DNA from 4 places in the Pseudomonas sp. 8(2025) genome. Region 1 is predicted to be linked to each of the others. Evidence: predicted binding sites of a transcription regulator. Region 1 holds the regulator's gene; each other region holds the start of a gene.
The links. The regulator sigma-54, encoded in region 1, starts transcription at its own class of promoters, with help from an activator protein. The targets are predictions, from matches to a motif close to ANTGGCATNNANNTTGCTNT.

Region 1 (4,828 bases):
GCGCACGCGCCGGTATCGGCTACCTGCCCCAGGAAGCCTCGATCTTTCGCAAGCTGTCGGTGGCCGACAACATCATGGCCATCCTCGAGACCCGCAAGGAGCTCGACAAGGCCGGCCGTCGCCAGGAACTGGAAAGCCTGCTGCAGGAATTCCACATCAACCACATCCGCGACAACCTCGGCATGAGCCTGTCCGGTGGTGAGCGGCGCCGTGTGGAGATCGCCCGGGCCCTGGCCACCGCGCCCAAGTTCATCCTGCTGGACGAACCCTTCGCCGGTGTCGACCCGATCTCGGTGGGCGATATCAAGCAGATCATCCACCACCTCAAGGCCAAGGGCATCGGGGTGCTGATCACCGACCACAACGTCCGGGAAACCCTGGACATCTGTGAGACCGCCTACATCGTCAACGACGGGCAACTGATCGCCGAAGGCGACTCCGAGACCATCCTGGCCAACGAACTGGTCAAGGAAGTCTATCTGGGCCATGAGTTCCGCCTGTAAGGGCTGATGTGTTGGGCTGGACGCCAGGGCGCCGGGAACAATAAAACCCTACAAACTTTATTGTTACAGCGCTCTAGGCAAACACTTCAGTTTCAGGCATATAATTTGCTTATGTTTGGCGCTCCGGCGCCCTGTAGTGGATGGCGCATGTGCGCCGGCAAATAAGGTGTTAAGCCCCTGCCATGAAACCATCGCTAGTCCTTAGAATGGGCCAGCAGCTGACGATGACACCGCAGCTGCAACAGGCCATCCGCCTGCTCCAATTGTCGACCCTGGACCTGCAACAGGAAATCCAGGAAGCCCTGGAGTCCAACCCGATGCTCGAACGCCAGGAAGAAGGCGACGACTTCGACAACAGCGACCCCCTGGCCGACAACACCGAGTCCAAACCCAATACCGAGATCCAGGAGCCCTCCTACCAGGAAACCGCCCCCACGGTGGACAACCTCGAGGACGGTGAGTGGAACGAGCGCATCCCCAATGAACTGCCGGTCGACACCGCCTGGGAAGACGTATACCAGACCAGCGCCAGCAGCCTGCCCAGCAGCGATGACGACGAGTGGGACTTCACCACCCGCACTTCCGCGGGCGAGAGCCTGCAGAGCCACCTGCTCTGGCAACTGAACCTGGCGCCGATGTCGGACACCGACCGCCTGATCGCCGTGACCCTGATCGATTGCATCAACAATCAGGGCTACCTGGACGAAACCCTCGAGGAGATCCTCGAAGCCTTCGATCCGGAACTGGACATCGAACTGGACGAGATAGAAGCCGTCCTGCACCGCATCCAGCAATTCGAACCCGCGGGCATCGGCGCCCGCAACCTGGGCGAGTGCCTGTTGCTGCAACTGCGCCAGCTGCCGGCGAAAACGCCCTGGCTGGGCGAGGCCCAGCGCCTGGTCAGTGACTACATCGACCTCCTGGGCAGCCGCGACTACAGCCAGCTGATGCGGCGCATGAAGCTCAAGGAAGATGAGCTGCGCCAGGTCATCGAGCTGGTGCAGAGCCTCAACCCCCGCCCCGGTTCGCAGATCGAATCCAGCGAAGCCGAATACGTGGTCCCGGACGTCATAGTGCGCAAGGACAACGAGCGCTGGCTGGTGGAACTGAACCAGGAATCCGTGCCGCGCCTGCGGGTCAACGCCCAGTACGCCGGTTTTGTACGCCGCGCCGACACCAGCGCCGACAACACCTTCATGCGCAACCAGTTGCAGGAAGCCCGCTGGTTCATCAAGAGCCTGCAAAGCCGCAATGAAACCCTGATGAAGGTCGCCACCCAGATCGTCGAGCACCAGCGCGGCTTTCTCGAATATGGCGATGAAGCGATGAAGCCGCTGGTTCTGCACGATATCGCCGAGGCGGTGGGCATGCACGAATCGACGATTTCCCGGGTGACCACGCAAAAATTCATGCATACCCCACGCGGCATATATGAGCTGAAATACTTTTTCTCCAGCCACGTCAGCACTTCGGAAGGCGGTGAATGCTCGTCCACGGCGATCCGCGCGATCATCAAAAAATTGGTGGCCGCGGAAAATCAGAAAAAGCCGTTGAGTGACAGCAAGATCGCTGGTTTACTGGAGGCACAAGGCATTCAGGTAGCCCGTCGTACCGTCGCCAAGTACCGCGAATCCCTTGGGATCGCGCCTTCCAGCGAACGTAAGCGGTTGATGTAGCCGCAGGGCTGGCCACAGCGTTTCAGAGTGTGTTTGAAAAGGGCCCGGTGTCGTTTTCAAACGTAGTCTAGGTGGCAGGCAACCCAGCCTGCCGCGTTATGCACTGGCAACGAAGGAGAAGCTGTATGCAAGTCAACATCAGTGGACACCAACTCGAAGTGACTGAACCCCTGCGCGTCTACATCGGCGAAAAACTCGACCGGCTGGAGAGGCACTTCGACAAGATTACCAATGTGCAGGTCACCATGGCTGTCGAGAAGCTGAAGCAGAAAATCGAAGCCACCCTGCACATCCACGGTGGGGAGGTCGTTGCCAACGCAGAACATGACGATATGTATGCCGCAATCGACCTGCTCACGGACAAGCTTGACCGCCAACTGAAAAAGCATAAGGAAAAGCAACTCCACCTTCTCCAAGGCACGGGTCGCTAACACTCCCCTCCCATGATCCGACTTGAAAGCATCCTGACCCCCGGCCGTTCCCTGGTGAACGTGCCGGGCGGCAGTAAAAAACGCGCCCTCGAACAAATTGCCAACCTGATCAGCCGTGAAGTGCCTGATCTGGAGATGCAGGATGTCTTCGAGAGCCTGATTGCCCGTGAAAAACTCGGTTCCACCGGTTTTGGCAACGGCATCGCCATTCCCCACTGCCGCCTCAAAGGCTGCGAGTCGCCCATCAGTGCGCTGATGCACCTGGACGCTCCGATCGATTTCGACGCCATTGATGGCGCACCGGTCGACCTGCTGTTCGTCCTGCTGGTTCCGGAAGCCGCGACCGATGCACACCTGGAACTGCTCCGGCAGATCGCCAGCATGCTCGATCGCAAGGAAGTCCGTGACCGGCTGCGCAGCGCCACCAGCAACGAAGCCTTGTATCAGGTCGTTCTGGACGAGCAAAACGGTCAGTAATCATGCGTTTGATCATCGTCAGCGGCCGCTCCGGCTCAGGTAAAAGCACCGCCCTCGATGTTCTCGAGGACCACGGCTACTACTGCATCGACAACCTGCCAGCCGGCTTGCTGCCGGAATTGGCTGAACGTGCGTTGATCCACACCGAACTGGCGCAACCGCTGGTGGCGGTATCCATCGATGCCCGCAACCTGCCCAGTCATCTGTCGCGCTTCCCCGAATTGCTGGAAGAAGTACGCAGCCGGCATATCCAGTGCGACGTGCTGTACCTGGATGCCGACGAAGAGACCCTGCTCAAGCGCTTCTCCGAGACCCGTCGGCGCCACCCGCTGAGCAGCGCCAACCGCTCCCTGGCCGAAGCCATCCACGATGAAACCCAACTGCTGGGGCCGATCGTCGACCTGGCCGATCTCAAGGTCAACACCACCAACCTGAACCTTTACCAACTGCGCGACACCATCAAGCTGCGACTGTTGAACCAGCCGGAACCCGGTACCGCGTTCCTGGTGGAGTCCTTCGGCTTCAAGCGCGGCATGCCGGTAGATGCAGACCTGGTGTTCGACGTGCGCTGCCTGCCCAACCCGTATTGGAAGCCCGAGTTGCGCGCCCAATCAGGCCTGGATGCGCCCGTGGCCGAGTATCTGGCGGCGCAACCCGATGTCGAGGAAATGTTCCAGGACATCTCCAGCTACCTGCTCAAATGGCTGCCACGCTTTGCCGCCAGCAACCGCGCCTATGTGACCATCGCCATCGGCTGCACCGGCGGGCACCACCGCTCCGTGTACCTGACCGAGCGCCTGGGCCAGGTCCTGCAAAAATCCCTGAAGAACGTCCAGGTTCGCCACCGCGACCTTAGCTGAAAGGATCTACCCCGCGATGCCAGCTCTGGAAATCGAGATCATCAATAAACTGGGCCTGCATGCCCGTGCCTCGGCCAAGTTCGTCGGCGTGGCCGGGCAGTTTCCCTGCCAGATCCGCGCCGGCAGGACCCCGGATTCCATGGTCGATGGCAAAAGCATCATGGCCATGATGATGCTGGCCGCCGGCAAGGGCACCAGGATCCACCTGAAGACCGAAGGCGAGCAGGAACAGGAAGCGATGGATGCGCTGGTGGCACTGATCAACAACTTCTTCGACGAAGGCGAGTAGGCCCGGGCGGGCCCCTCACCATACGGCTCTCAGGCGAGTGCCGTATCCATGACCATCATCAGGCAGAAACCGATACACAGGCCAAGGCTGGCAAGCTTGTCATGGCCATTGCGACGCGACTCCGGAATCACTTCATGAGTGACCACCAGCAGCATCGCCCCCGCCGCCAGGGCCAGGCCCAGGGGCAGCAATACCTGCGCCAGGCTCACCAGCCAGGCGCAGAGCAAGGCAAAGACCGGTTCCACCAGACCTGAAGCCGCACCAATCAGGAATGCCTTGACCCGCGACATCCCCGCCCCCGCCAATACCAGGGCAATCACCAGGCCTTCCGGCACATCCTGCAGGGCAATGCCCATGGCCAGGCTGTCCGCATCCGGCATGCCGCCTCCCGCCGACACCCCCACCGCCATCCCTTCAGGAATGTTGTGGGCAATGATGGCGAAGACGAACAGCCAGATACGCGGGGCAATCACCGGATGCTCTGGCGTGCCCACCAGCACCTCCGGGCTGCCCCCCGAGACCTTGAGATCCACCAGGAACAGGCCAAAGGCCCCGAGCATGATGCCGGCGCAGATCAGGCCGCTGGAGCCCC
Region 2 (4,828 bases), on a different contig from region 1:
GATCAGCCCCAGCCATAACAGTGGCAGCACCAGCACATCCGGCAGCAGCTGGTGATCGGCGTCGATCAGGCTCATTGCCAGCAGCCCCCAACTGAGGATCAGCATCAGCCCGGCCGCCCAGCCGAAGCCGAAGTGCCAGGCGATAAAACCCGAGATCAGCCCGCAGGCCAGTTCGGTCAACGGGTAGCGCGGGCTGATGGAGCTATTGCAGTGGGCGCAGCGGCCACGTAGCCACAGGTAACTGAGCAGCGGAATGTTTTCCCAGGGGCGGATCGGCTGCGCACAGTGCGGGCACTGGGAGTGCGGCAGCATCAGGTTGTAGGGCGCAGCCACAGGTTCCGGCTCCAGCCCCAGCACGTCGCGGGCCTGGGCTCGCCAGTCGCGTTCGAGCATTTTCGGCAGGCGCCACACCAGCACGTTGAGAAAGCTGCCGACGATCAGGCCCAATACCAGGGCCGCAGCCACGAAGGCCATGGGGTAGAGAGTGAGGGCGTCAGTCAGGGGCATGTTCAGATCGCTGTACCGAGTTGGAAGATAGGCAGGTACATGGCAACCACCAGGGCGCCGACGATACCCCCCAGGACCACCATGATCAACGGCTCCATGAGGCTGGTCAGGCTGTCCACCAGGTTGTCCACCTCGACCTCGTAATGGATCGCGACTTTTTCCAGCAGATGATCCAGGGTTCCGGACTCTTCGCCGATGGCGGTCATCTGGATCGCCATGGTCGGGAAGACCCCGCTGGCGCGCATGGCAAAGTTCAATTGCATGCCGGCGGCGACCTGCTGGCGGATCCGTTGCACCGCTTGCCTGAAGACAGGGTTGCCGCTGGCTCCAGCCACTGAATCCAGGGCCTGCACCAGGGGAACGCCGGCGGCGAAGGTGGTGGCCAGGGTCCGTGCGTAGCGGGCCACCGCGGATTTATGCAGCAGTGGCCCGGCCAGGGGCATGTGCAAAAGGCCGACATCCAGGCGGTCACGCAAGCTCGGGGAGCGCTGATAGGCCAGGCGCGCCGCAAGCCCGCCCAGCACACCGGCGGCCAGCAGCAGCGCCCCCTGCTGCTGGATGAAATGTGACAGAGCGATGACCCACTGGGTGAGCAGTGGCAACTCGGCATTGAAACCGGCGAACAAGCTCTGGAACTGGGGGACCACCTTGAGCAGCAGGATGCTGCTGACCACGACCGCCACGCCGATCACCGCCAAGGGATAGACCATGGCTTTCTTCAGCCGCGCCTTCAGGTTCTCGCTCTTTTCCTTATAGGTGGCGACTCTCTCCAGCAGGGTATCCAGGGCGCCGGCCTGCTCGCCGGCGTCCACCAGGTTGCAGTACAGCGGGTCGAAGTGGCGCGGTTGTCTGCGCAATGCCGCGGCCAGGCTGGAGCCGGCCTCGATGTCGCGCTTGAGGCTGGCCAGCAGTTGGCGCATCTGCGGATGCTCGAAACTTTCGGCAATGATGTCGAAGGATTGCAGCAGCGGCACCCCGGCCTGCATCAGCGTGGCCAGCTGCCGGGTGAGCAGGGCAATGTCCCGTGCCCCTACTCGCTGATGCAGGCGCAGCCAGCCCTTGGGTTTGCGTCGGATTCGGGTTGGGGTGATGCCCTGTCTGCGCAATTGCGCCCTGATCAGGGCCGGGGTCGCGGCGCTGAGTTCTCCGGTGAGGGGGCGGCCCTGGCTGTCGGTGCCGTGCCAGAGATAGACACTGGTCGCGGGTGCTTTTACCGCCATGGTTCGATCCTTGGTGCAAGGGTGGATAGGGAGGCGCAAGCGCCCTGCTGTGTTCGAACGGGTGATAGATCACCCTGACCCCCGGACGTTCCTTGGTGGGCGCGCGAGCCGACTGTCGGGTCGCCATGCACCTGTCCAAGCCTAGCTGGCGAGGCGCTGCCGGAGAGGGGCAGGGGCTGACGAAATTTGTCAGTTTGTGCGACTCCTTGCGCTCAAGGCCATGGGCTATCGCGCCTGCAGGCCACGTAATCCGTGGGTTATCCCCTGGCACAGGCTGTGCTTCACGCCTTTGTGCTCATGCAACATTCGTCCATGCCAGGAGGCAACCCATGAAACATCAATCCGGTTTTACCCTGATCGAATTGCTGGTGGTGGTAGCCATCATCGGCATCCTCGCCACCGTGGCGATGCCGATGTATGCCAAGTACCAGGCGCGGGCCAAGGTGATTGCCGCCCTGGCCGAGGCGTCGGCCCTGAAGGTCAACGTCGAGGATCTGCTGAACCAGGGGACCGATCCGACCCTGGCCCTGGCCGGGGGCACGGCCCAGACCGCCAACTGCCGGATGAGTGCCGGCGGGACGGCGGCCACCGGTGAAGGCAGCATTGGCTGCACCCTGCTCAATGCGCCGGGGCCGGTGCTGAACAAGACCCTGACCCTGACCCGTTCGGCGACTTCAGGATGGACATGCACCACCACTGTGGAGGCCGACTATGCGCCCAAAGGCTGTGGTGCGGAGGGGGCTTGAGGAGGCTTTTCACGATTGGCCAGGCCGCGCTGAAAAAGCCGCAACTTGCATGCAGATTGGCGGGCAGTCATGCATTTTGCATGATGCCGAATTATTTTGGATTTTATAACTTATTGATTTTTATGAATATTTATAGGCTCCCAGACTTGGCACAGCATCTGCAATATCCCTCATAACCCTGTTGCCAGGACACGGCGCAGGCTTTCTTAAAGAACAGGAGTTACTCGTATGAAGAAGTTCGCTATCGCTGCCGCAACTGCTACCGCTCTGACCCTGACCATGGCTAACGCAGCATTTGCGCAGACCACTCAAAACACCCAGTCGCCCATGGTGGTGGCTGCCGGTGAAGTGACCAAGGCCAAAGAGGCCACCTCCGATACCTGGATCACCACCAAAGTGAAAAGCGATCTGGTAACCGAGAAAGGCATTCCTGGCACCGACATCAAGGTTGAAACCAACAAGGGCGTTGTTTCGCTGTCGTCCACTGTTGCGGTAACCGAGGCTCAGAAAGCTACCGCCGTGGCCATCACCAAGAAAATCAAAGGCGTCAAGGCAGTTTCCGCTGACGGCCTGAAAGCCGAGTAACACTCACGCTTCTCGCCTGGACAGGGAGAGGGTGCGGTAGACGAGCCGAGTGATACGTCTGCCGCTTCTCAAAAGGGTTCATGCGGAAGATCACAAGGACGTGATCATTACAGGCCCCGGCACTGAGTGTCGGGGCCTGTTCTATTGTGGGCGCCAAGGCAGGCGCTGCAGGAGAGACCGGCCGGGCTGGGTGGAGCCCGGCGCGAGAGGTTTATTCGCTGTCCAGGTGCAGCGGGGTGACGACCCGGCCATCGCTTTCGGCCTGGCCCAGGTTGGCATCGATGAAGTAGACCCGGTCGTCGGCCAGTTGGCCCTTGTCCACCAGGAAGTCCTTGATGCTGCTGGCGCGCTCCTGACCCAGTTGTCGCAACAGCACGTCGCTGCTGCTCCAGAACTTGATCAAACCTTCACGCAGCTTGGCGCTGCGTTCGTCGCGGCTGAGCTGGGTCCATTCCGCCGGCGGCTGCTGTTTCAGGCGGGTGCGGTAGATGCCTTCCAGCAGAGGGGCCTTTTCGCCCTCGGGAACCTGCAGCAGGGACGCCTGGGCGGGGACCTTGTCACCGCGGCGCTGGAGGATCTTGTAGTAGTTGTACTGGTATTCGCGCTCCAGCCGCTGCTCGGCGATCAGCGGGCCGTCACTGCTCTGGGCGCTGGTACCTTCGATTTCCAGGCGCAGGGTCGGACGCTCCTTGAGCGCCTTGGCCAGGGTGGTCAGGGCCGACTCGGATTCCTTGCTCAGGTCGCTGGAGCCTGGAGCGAAGGACACGTTGCTCAGGTCTTCCGAGCCACCACCGCTGACCAGCCCGCCAATGAACTTGAAGGGTGCCTGGGCGGCGCGCAGCACCAGATTGCGCAGGGTCTGCCAGACAATCGGCATCACGCTGAACTGCGGGTTGTTCAAATCACCGGAGATAGGCAGCTCGATGGAGATCTTGCCGTCCGTATCTTTCAGCAAGGCCACTGCCAGGCGGATCGGCAGATCCACGGCGTCCGGGCTGTCGACCTTTTCCCCCAGTTGCAACTGCTCGACCACCAGTTTGTTCTCGGCCTTGAGCTGGCCCTTGGTGATCATGTAGTGCAGGTCGAGGTTGAGCCGGCCCTTGCGGATGCGGAAACCGGCGAATTTCCCGGAGTAGGGGGTCAGGGTGGTCAGTTCCACTCGTTTGAAGCTGGTGGCGATATCCAGGGCGGCCATCGGATCGAACGGGTTGACGCTGCCCTTGATGGTCACCGGCGCATAGCGGTCGACCTTGCCCTTGACGTCCACGTCTGCCGGCTTGGCCTGGCGGCTGTCGATGGTGCCGACATGGCCGTTGAGCTGCTGGATGGCGGTAGCGAAGTTCGGCGTCAGGCTCAGGTCGGCGAAGTTCGCCGAACCGTCGTTGATGGCGATTTCACCGATGTGGATGCCCAGGGGCTTGCTTGAGCTGGGCTCGGCCTTCGTCGAGGATTTGCCACCACTGCTGGGTGGTTGTGGAATCAGCAGGTCGTCGATATTGGTGGTGCGGTCATCGTTGATGATGAAACGTGCATAGGGCTGCATCAGGTTGACCCGGCTGATGGTCAGGCTGTCACCGTGCTGATAGTTCAGGCCTTCGACCACCAGTTGTTTCCATTTCACGAAGTCGCGGGTCTTGAGGGTGTCCAGGGTGTGCAACTGGTCCACATTGGCCCGGCCGGTGACGCTGAAAGTCAGGGGTTCGACTTTCTTCAGGTCCACTGCCAGGTCACTGCCGAGCATGCCGCTGCGCAGTTCCAGGCGGATGAACG
Region 3 (4,828 bases), on a different contig from region 1:
TTGCAGGACCTTGTCGCCAGCCAGCACCTGCACCGCCAACCGGTGCTGGCCACGGTCGATATTCACCAGTTGCAGCTCGGGCCCCTGGCCGGCCTGGCCATAGGGCTGGCCATCCAGCAGCAGGCGCAGACGGTGGCCGGGCCGCAGGCTGGGCTGCAACTCCACCTGCACGCTGAAACTGCCGTTGTTGGCGCGCAAGGCACCGTGCTCCGGTACGCCGCTCAGTTGCAGCCGTTCGTAGGCCAGAAGGGTGCTGGCAGGTTGTGCTGCCGGCGTATGTGGCGCCGGTGTGGCCGGGCTGGGGAGGCGATTCGGCGCGGGCGTTTCAATCTGCCGGTACGAGGTTCCCGGCGGCTGGTCGCTATAGGCGCGATTACCGGCCGAGTCGGTGTACTGGTAGATCTGCGCGCCGGCTGGCAATGCGCTGATCCACAGCAGGCAAGCAATGACGAGGTGCATCTCGCTGATCCTGGCGGGTGCCTGAAAGGCTCCAGCATAGGGTGCTGCTGCGCGTGGCACAGGCGTGGTTAACCTTTGAACACACATAACTCTGCCGTGGCACGAACCATCGCCAGTCGTCGCAGCGGGTCGCTGCTGCTGGCCTGATTGGCCCGGGCCAGCCATTGCGGGCATTGGCGGTCGGTGCGCTGCGGGCTGAAGTCGGCCAGTTGCTGCAGCAGGCGTTTTTGTAACTGATCAAGTTGGGGGCGGATCTGCCCGGCCAGGTCCTGGCGCGGAGTGTCCGGTGCCCGGCCTTGCAAGTGCCAGGTCGAGAGTCGGGCGTATTGCACCAGCTTGTTGGCTTCGATCTGGGCGGCGAAGAACTGCCCAACCGTTTCTTCGCTCAAGTGATAGGTTGCGGCCTGGGCGGTTGCCCCGGCGATCACCTGTTGTTCCCGCGGGCGGTCTTCCACGGCCTTGTGGCTGTCCCATTTGCTCAGGGCCACCTGATCGGCAATCGCCAGGCGTTCGCCGATGCTCTGCAGCAGCGGGGCGAGGGCGGGCGGGGCGTCACTGGCGCAGGCGGCGGTGGCGAACAGGCTGCAAGTCAGGGCGAGGCACAGGTTGAGGCGCGAAGTCATGGGCGGGCTCGGCTGCTGATGGGGAGACGGCGCCCATGATGCACGCAACCACCCCGGGCAGGGCAAATGCGCGGGCATAAAAAAGGCCTCCCGAAGGAGGCCTCTTGATCACGCGGCTTGCGCCGGCGTTACCGGATCAGCAGCTGTAGTACAGCTCGTATTCCAGTGGGTGTACGAAGGTACGTACCTTGATTTCTTCTTCGCTTTTCAGGGCGATGTAGGCGTCGATGAAGTCGTCGCTGAAAACGCCGCCTTTGGTCAGGAACGCACGACCTTTGTCCAGCTCTTCCAGGGCTTCCTTCAGGCTGCCGCAAACTTGTGGGATCTCTTTGGCCTCTTCAGGCGGCAGGTCGTACAGGTTTTTGTCAGCAGCGTCGCCAGGGTGGATCTTGTTCTGGATGCCGTCCAGGCCGGCCATCAGCAGGGCAGCGAAGGCCAGGTACGGGTTGGCAGCCGGGTCCGGGAAACGGGCTTCGATACGGCGGGCCTTAGGGCTCGACACGTAAGGAATACGGATCGAAGCGGAGCGGTTGCGCGCCGAGTAGGCCAGCATGACCGGGGCTTCGAAGCCTGGCACCAGACGCTTGTAGGAGTTGGTCGCCGGGTTGGTGAAGCCGTTCAGGGCCTTACCGTGCTTGATGATGCCGCCGATGAAGTACAGGGCGGTATCGGACAGGCCGGCATAGCCTTCACCTGCGAAGGTGTTCTTGCCGTCTTTCCAGATCGACATGTGGACGTGCATGCCCGAGCCGTTGTCGCCGTACAGAGGCTTGGGCATGAAGGTGGCAGTGCGGCCGTAGGCGTCAGCCACGTTGTGCACCACGTACTTCAGGGTCTGGGTTTCGTCGGCCTTCTTCACCAGGGTGTTGAACTTGACGCCGATTTCGTTCTGGCCGGCAGTCGCCACTTCGTGGTGGTGAACTTCGACGGTCAGGCCCATTTCTTCCAGTGCGTTGCACATGGAGGTACGGATTTCGTGGTCGTGGTCGAACGGTGGAACCGGGAAGTAGCCGCCCTTGACGCCTGGACGGTGGCCCTTGTTACCGCCTTCGATGTCCTGGTCGGACATCCACGAACCTTGTTCGGAGTAGATCTTGAACATGGAGCCGGAGATGTCGGACTTGAATTTCACCTGGTCGAAGATGAAGAACTCTGGCTCTGGGCCGGCGAATACGGTGTCGCCGATACCGGTGGCTTTCAGGTGCTCTTCGGCGCGCTTGGCGATGGCACGTGGGTCACGATCGTAACCCTGCATGCTCGAAGGTTCGATGATGTCGCACACCAGGATCAGGGTCGGTTCTTCGGTGAACGGGTCCAGTACGGCGGTTTCGTCGTCCGGCATCAGGATCATGTCGGAGGCTTCGATGCCTTTCCAGCCAGCGATGGAGGAGCCGTCGAACATCTTGCCAGCTTCGAAGAAGTCTTCATCCAGCGCATCACGAGCCGGCATGGTCACGTGATGTTGAGTGCCCTTGGTGTCAGTGAAGCGCAGATCAATCCATTTGACGTCATGATCTTTGATGAGTTGAACCGACTTCGACATAGTGTCCTCCGGGTGGCTTCGGGCTTGGTGTTGGAGTGCCCTTAGAATGTGGGTGATGCCGGCGCGAATACTCTGCCATGGCAACCTGCCTCACAAGGGAGCAAATTGCATGCCAGTGCCCCGAGATGGGTTTTCTGCCCCAAAATCACGCTTTCTGCGACGTATTGGGTTGAATGCCGGCATTCGGCGCACTGCAATGTAGCGTCTTTGCCAATAAATGACCCGTTTTGGTGCATCGAAAACCTTCTGCACATAAACTGGTTAAACCTTGAGCAATTTCCGCTATAATCCGCGCCCCCCTTTTTCGGCTGGCCCAGCGCGCGCTGTTTTCATGAAACTAATCGTTAAAGTTTTCCCGGAAATCACCATCAAGAGCCGCCCGGTTCGGACGCGTTTCATCCGTCAGTTGGCGAAGAACATCCGTGCCGTGCTCCGCGACCTGGACCCGGCCGTGGTGGTCAATGGTGTGTGGGACAACCTCGAGCTGGAAACCGCCGTCAGCGAGCCCAAGGCCCTGAAGGACATGACCGAGCGCCTGAGCTGCATGCCCGGCATCGCGCATTTCCTGCAGGTCGACGAGTACCCTCTGGGCGACTTCGACGACATCGTCGCCAAGTGCAAGCAGCACTTTGGCGAAGCCCTCCCGGGGAAGGTTTTTGCCGTGCGCTGCAAGCGTGCCGGCAAGCATGAATTCAGCTCCATGGACGTGGAAAAATACGTCGGCAGCCAACTGCGTCGGCAGTGCGGTGCCGCCGGAATTTCCCTGAAAGAGCCTGAAATCGAAGTGCGGATGGAAATTCGCGACCAACGGTTGTTCGTGATCCACAGCCAGCACAACGGCATCGGCGGCTACCCGCTGGGCGCCCTGGAACAGACCCTGGTCCTGATGTCCGGCGGTTTCGATTCCACGGTGGCGGCGTACCAGATCATGCGCCGCGGCCTGATGGGGCATTTCTGCTTCTTCAACCTGGGCGGGCGTGCCCATGAACTGGGCGTGATGGAAGTCGCGCACTATATATGGAAGAAGTACGGCAGCTCCCAGCGCGTGCTGTTCGTCAGCGTGCCGTTCGAGGAAGTGCTCGGGGAAATCCTCGGTAAAGTCGACAACAGTCATATGGGCGTCATTTTGAAGCGTATGATGTTGCGTGCCGCGTCGAGCATCGCCGACCGCCTGCACATCGACGCGCTGGTGACCGGCGAGGCGATTTCCCAGGTGTCCAGCCAGACCCTGCCGAACCTGTCGGTGATCGACTGCGTGACCGAGAAACTGGTACTGCGCCCCCTGATCGCCAGCCACAAGCAGGACATCATCGACCTGGCCGTGGAGATCGGCACCGCCGACTTCGCCAAGCACATGCCGGAGTACTGCGGGGTCATCTCGGTGAACCCCAAGACCCATGCCAAGCGCCATCGCGTCGAGCATGAAGAGAAAGAATTCGATATGGCGGTGCTCGAGCGTGCGATCGAGCGGGCCAAACTGGTGCCGATCGATCGGGTGATCGACGAGTTGGGCCAGGATGTACAGATTGAAGAAGTCAGTGAGGCGCTGGCCGGTCAGATCGTCATCGACATCCGTCATCCGGATGCCGAGGAAGACCAGCCGCTGGAGCTCGCGGGCATCGAAGTAAAAGCGCTGCCGTTCTATGCATTGAACGCCCGCTTCAAGGAACTGGACCCTACGCGCCAGTACCTGCTGTATTGCGACAAAGGCGTCATGAGTCGCCTGCATGCTCACCATCTGCTCAGTGAGGGACATGCCAATGTGCGCGTTTATAGACCGAGCTAAGTGCCCGGGGATGTTCGCCTGTGGCTTGCGTCACCGGCCCCCCGACGCCGCCGTCCAGCTGTAACGGCCAGGCCTGAATCTATTGTTAATCGCTGCCAGCATTTGTCAGCACACCGAATCCTCTGATCGAGATACACAAGTGATCGAAAATCTACGCAACATCGCCATCATTGCCCACGTTGACCATGGTAAGACCACCCTGGTAGACAAACTCCTGCGTCAATCCGGCACCCTGGAACGCAACGAGCTCAACGACGAGCGCGTGATGGACTCCAACGACCAGGAAAAAGAGCGCGGCATTACCATCCTGGCGAAAAACACCGCCATCAACTGGAACGGCTACCACATCAACATCGTGGACACCCCGGGCCACGCCGACTTCGGCGGCGAAGTTGAGCGCGTAATGTCCATGGTCGA
Region 4 (4,828 bases), on a different contig from region 1:
GTTCGGCGTCTTGATCATGTACTGATCCATGACGTGCTTGTTGCCCTGGGTGTCATACACAGGCGTGCTGAACTGCTTGGTGTAGGTGGTGTTGTCGGTCGGATTGAACACATAGGCCGGAGTGGTCGCACCCACATCGATCGGCGTCGAATCGGAGTTCAGGTTGATCGTCGAGGAGATCGAGTCGGTTGGCTTTGGCGCCAGGTTCGAAGTATCGATCCGCAGGTCGGTCAGCACACCGTTGATGATCTTGCCGTTGGCATCGACCGCATAACCTTGCAGGCGGGCAGTGCCGTCACTGTTGGTGATGTAGCCTTCCTTGTCGGTCTTGAAGGTACCGGCGCGGGTGTAGGTCAGGGAGCCGTTGGTGCTCAGCACGAAGAAGCCCTGGCCCTGGATGCCCATGTCCAGCACATTACCGGTGTTGTTGATATCACCGTTGGTGAACTGCTGGGAAACGTTGGCCAGGCGCACACCGTTACCAATCACCTGGGTACCGCTGCCCAGCTTGGTGGCCGAATAGACGTCGGCGAATTCCGCACGGGAGGATTTGAAGCCGGTGGTAGCGACGTTGGCGATGTTGTTGCCGGTAACGTCCAGCTGTTTGTTGGCAGCGTAGAGACCGCTAAGGCCGATATTGAAAGACATATTCCACTCCTTGTGCCGGTTAGTCGGCTCTAGATACCAATGGTTTGTACTTTGGACAGGGCAATCGGGCTGCTCATGCCGGCGAGGTTCAACATCAACTCGCCGCCGGTTTGGCTAATGGTCACGCTATTGACCGTGGCCGGCAGGTAGGTGATCAGATCAGTGCCCTTGCCATCGATGGTGGTGCTGGCCTTGAAGGTGTAGTTGCCCGGATCCGCCTTGGTGCCGTCAGTCTTGGTGCCGTCCCAGACAAAGCTGGCGTTGCCGGCCTTCTGGCTGCCCATGTCGATGGTCTTGACGGTATTGCCGTCCTTGTCGGTGACGGTCACGGTGACCGAGTTCACGCTGGATGGCACGGTGACCGAACCGGTCATGCTCTTGCTGGTGTCGACCTGGGTGGTGCCGGTCTGCACGATGACCGAGCGCCCCACCAGCGACGAAGCCTGCAAGGCCTGGGAAGACTTGTAGTTACCCGTGATCGCATTCACCGAGGAGTTGAGGGTGGTGATGCCTTCCAGGGTGGAGAACTGCGCCAACTGGGCAACGAACGCACTGTTGTCCTGCGGATCCAGCGGGTTCTGGTTGTTCAGCTGGGTTACCAGCAGCTTGAGGAATGCGTCCTTGCCCAGGCTCTGTTTGCCGGTGGCGCTGTTGGTCGCCGCGGCCAGGCCGTCGGCGCTGGTATTGCTCGTCGTTTTCGACGAATTCGCCAGGATATCCTTGAGGGATGGGGCGTTGGTGGTATCAGTAACGCTCATGGTCTTCGCCCCTTATCACTGACCCAGGGTCAGGACCTTCTGCATCATGGTTTTGGCGGTGTTCATCATTTCAGCGTTGGTCTGGAACGAACGACTGGCAGAAATCATGTCGGCCATTTCTTCCACCACGTTGACGTTGGGGTAGTAGACATAACCCTTGGCATCAGCGGCGGGATGGTTCGGCTCGTAACGAGCTTCGAGGTTGCTCTGGTCTTCGACCACACCCAGTACCTGCACGCCCTGGCCGGCAGCGTCCTGGTTCTGGAACAGCGAGTCGCTGCCGCCGCTTTGCGCCCCCTGGAACATGGTGGCAAACACCGGGTGACGAGCGCGGTAGGTCTGGTCGATGCTCGACGAGACGCTCTCGGCGTTGGCGATGTTACTGGCGACGGTGTTCAGACGGGTGGTCTGGGCGCTCATGCCACTACCGGCAATATTGAAAACACTGGCGAGGGACATGGATTACTCTCCGCGCAGGGCTGCTACCAGCCCTTTGAATTTGCTGTTGAGCAGCGTGAAGCTAGCCTGGAAATCCACCGAGTTCTGCGCGTAGCTCGATTGCTCCAGCTGGGCGTCCACGGTGTTCTGGTCGATCGAAGGTTGCATCGGGGTGCGATACAGCAGCGACTCATCACCACTGCTCAAGCCCTGGGCTTCGATATGCCGGTTGTTGGTCATGTTCAACGCGAAGGTACCGTTCTGGGCCTTCTGATTCTGCTCGGCAAGCACAGCAGAGAAGTCCAGGTCCCGAGCCTTGTAGTTCGGGGTATCGGCGTTGGCGATGTTGTTGGCCAGAACTTCGGCACGCTTGGCGCGAAAGCCAAGGGCCTGTTCGTGGATACCGAGCGCTTTATCGAAGCTGATGCTCATGGCGGAAACCTTTGGGTGACCTGATTTTTCGTAACTCGGATATAGCAAGCTGCGTGCCAAGTCATCAAACCCCGTATTTCAAGGGTTTGCCGGCGACGGCAAGGCGGCAATGCCAGAAAAGCGGCAATGGATTTCCGCGAAACACCGGCAAAGCGGCAACCACCCTGCCGCTTTCAGCCGGCGCGCCAGATAATTGCAGGCACAAAAAAGGAGGCCCAATGGCCTCCTTTTTCGGTACGACGATCTGCTGGCTACTTGGCCTGGTAGATGATGCCCGGACTGCATTGCACCATCTGATAATGATCCGGCAGCCCATTGAGGGCTTCGGAAGCCCCCAGGAACAGGTAGCCGCCAGGCTTCAGGGTGCTATGAATGCGCATCAGGATGTCCTTCTTGACCTCCGCCGAGAAGTAGATCAACACATTGCGACAGAACACGATGTCGAACTTGCCGAGACTTGCGTAGCTGTCCAGCAAGTTGAACGAGCGGAACTCCACGCGGCTCTTGATCGGCGCCTTGACCACCCAGCGCCCCGGCCCCTTGGGGTCGAAGTAACGCTGCAGGCGCTCGGCCGACAGGCCACGCCCAATTGCCAGGCTGTCATATTCACCGGTCTTGCAGTTGTTCAGCATGGTCCCGGACAGATCAGTGGCAACGATCTGCACCCCCATCTTCAACTGCCCCATGTTGCTACGCTCGAACTCATCGATGGACATCGACAGCGAGTAGGGCTCCTGCCCCGACGAACAGGCCGCAGACCAGATGCGCAAGCGCTGGTTGGGACTGGCCTTGATGGCTTCGGGAAGCACCTTGTTCTTCAACACCTCGAATGGGTAGGTGTCGCGAAACCACAAGGTTTCGTTGGTCGTCATGGCATCCACGACCATCTCGCGCAAACCACTGCGGGGCTGGGTCTGAATCCGCTGGACCAGCTCACCCAAGGTTTTTATCCCTTGCTGCTCCATCAGTTTGTTGAGACGGCTCGAGACTAGATATTGCTTATTTTCCCCGAGCAAAATACCACAGGCTTTTTCCAGGAAGACCCGGAACTGTTCAAAATCCAAATTACCCGTAGACAATGCTGCCGCCTCTTAAATCTTATGTCCGCCAGGGCGAGTGCCCTTAGCTGTGATCTGCTGCTTTGATCCGGTCGACTACCCGGGATGCCAGGTCATCAGGGCGGAACTTGGCAAGGAAGTCATCGGCACCGACCTTCTTCACCATCGCCTGATTGAACACCCCTGACAACGAAGTATGCAGGATGATATGCAGCTTTTGCATGCGTGGATCATTACGTATCTCGGCCGTGAGGGTGTAACCGTCCATTTCGGGCATTTCGATGTCGGAAATCATCATGAGGAATTCCTCTTCCGGCTTCTTGCCCTCGTCCACCAGCTTGCGCAAGTAATCCAACGCTTGCCGGCCATCATTCAATGCCACTACCTCGACACCTACGGTTTGCAGGCACCGGGTGACCTGCTTGCGTGCCACCGACGAGTCATCGACGGTCAGCACCCGCAGGGAAACAGCCTTGTGCTGGGTTTCGACATCCACCACTCCTGCCGAGATCGCCTCCGAGGTCGGCGCGACTTCCGCCAGGATCTTCTCCACGTCGATGATTTCCACCAACTGGTTGTCCACCCGAGTGACCGCCGTCAGGTAGTGATCACGTCCGGTCCCCTTGGGCGGCGGATGGATCTCTTCCCAGTTCATGTTGACGATGCGCTCCACCGAGCGCACCAGGAACCCCTGGGTCTTGGTGTTGTACTCAGTGATGATGACGAACGGATTGCTCTGGTCCTGCAGGCCACCAGAACCCGTGGCCATTGCCAGATCCAGGATCGGAATGGTTGCCCCTCGTATATTCGCGACACCGCACACCACAGGACTGGATTTGGGCATCAGGGTCAGCTTAGGGCATTGCAGCACCTCGCGAACCTTGAATACGTTGATCCCGTAGAGCTGTCCACCGTCCAGACGGAACAGCAACAACTCTAGTCGATTCTGCCCAACCAATTGCGTGCGCTGGTTCACCGAATCCATTACACCAGCCATGCCCAGACTCCCCAAAGCTTTAAGATCCGACGCACGCTCATTGCTAAACGGCACGGCGCTTGCTTTTTAACTGTTATGAACGCCAAAACGACATTTTTCCGACGCCTGACATCCCGCTACCGCACTTTGCTGTGCGGGCTGTCGGCTCTGTGCATTTTAAACCCCGGCAACCCTGCCGTTGCTGATTCGGTCACCCTGCCTGATCTTCTTATCGGCGTCACTCAAGGGTTTCTTGAATTCACGGTAGAAGACTACCTGGCCACCAGTCAAACGGAAGGTCGCTATGAAATCCAGGTCAACCAGCTGGACCCGCGCATGCGCATGCCCAATTGCGACAAGGAATTGACAGCCAACCTGGAAAGTCCGGCCCAACCGCTGGGGCGGGTCACCGTCAAAGTGCGCTGCGAAGGCGCCTCGCCATGGACGGTATTCGTGCCGGCGCAGGTCAAGCTGTTTCGCGAGGTGGTCACCACTGCACGCCCGCTCAAGCGCGCCGG

Region 2: ACUXVH_RS29960 (pilin) is a predicted target of sigma-54. The motif match lies at 1,991-2,010, and genes of this name have one in related genera.
Region 3: glnA (glutamate--ammonia ligase) is a predicted target of sigma-54. The motif match lies at 2,723-2,742, and genes of this name have one in related genera.
Region 4: flgB (flagellar basal body rod protein FlgB) is a predicted target of sigma-54. The motif match lies at 2,318-2,337, and genes of this name have one in related genera.

The regions. Positions count from the first base shown of each region.
Region 1 covers NZ_JBQOIE010000003.1:411,171-415,998, forward strand. Annotated here, with positions in the region: gene lptB (LPS export ABC transporter ATP-binding protein) at 1-503, shown strand, start outside; gene ACUXVH_RS08750 (RNA polymerase factor sigma-54) at 686-2,179, shown strand; gene hpf (ribosome hibernation-promoting factor, HPF/YfiA family) at 2,305-2,610, shown strand; gene ptsN (PTS IIA-like nitrogen regulatory protein PtsN) at 2,623-3,087, shown strand; gene rapZ (RNase adapter RapZ) at 3,090-3,947, shown strand; gene ACUXVH_RS08770 (HPr family phosphocarrier protein) at 3,964-4,236, shown strand; gene ACUXVH_RS08775 (ZIP family metal transporter) at 4,266-4,828, opposite strand, start outside.
Region 2 covers NZ_JBQOIE010000027.1:8,730-13,557, forward strand. Annotated here, with positions in the region: gene ACUXVH_RS29950 (prepilin peptidase) at 1-507, opposite strand, end outside; gene ACUXVH_RS29955 (type II secretion system F family protein) at 510-1,727, opposite strand; gene ACUXVH_RS29960 (pilin) at 2,057-2,473, shown strand; gene ACUXVH_RS29965 (BON domain-containing protein) at 2,702-3,058, shown strand; gene ACUXVH_RS29970 (DUF748 domain-containing protein) at 3,270-4,828, opposite strand, start outside.
Region 3 covers NZ_JBQOIE010000002.1:410,004-414,831, reverse strand. Annotated here, with positions in the region: gene ACUXVH_RS05725 (DUF4124 domain-containing protein) at 1-459, opposite strand, end outside; gene ACUXVH_RS05720 (chorismate mutase) at 528-1,082, opposite strand; gene glnA (glutamate--ammonia ligase) at 1,219-2,625, opposite strand; gene thiI (tRNA uracil 4-sulfurtransferase ThiI) at 2,957-4,411, shown strand; gene typA (translational GTPase TypA) at 4,551-4,828, shown strand, end outside.
Region 4 covers NZ_JBQOIE010000019.1:77,953-82,780, forward strand. Annotated here, with positions in the region: gene flgE (flagellar hook protein FlgE) at 1-648, opposite strand, end outside; gene flgD (flagellar hook assembly protein FlgD) at 678-1,406, opposite strand; gene flgC (flagellar basal body rod protein FlgC) at 1,422-1,865, opposite strand; gene flgB (flagellar basal body rod protein FlgB) at 1,869-2,276, opposite strand; gene cheR (protein-glutamate O-methyltransferase CheR) at 2,528-3,355, opposite strand; gene ACUXVH_RS27730 (chemotaxis protein CheV) at 3,399-4,331, opposite strand; gene flgA (flagellar basal body P-ring formation chaperone FlgA) at 4,407-4,828, shown strand, end outside.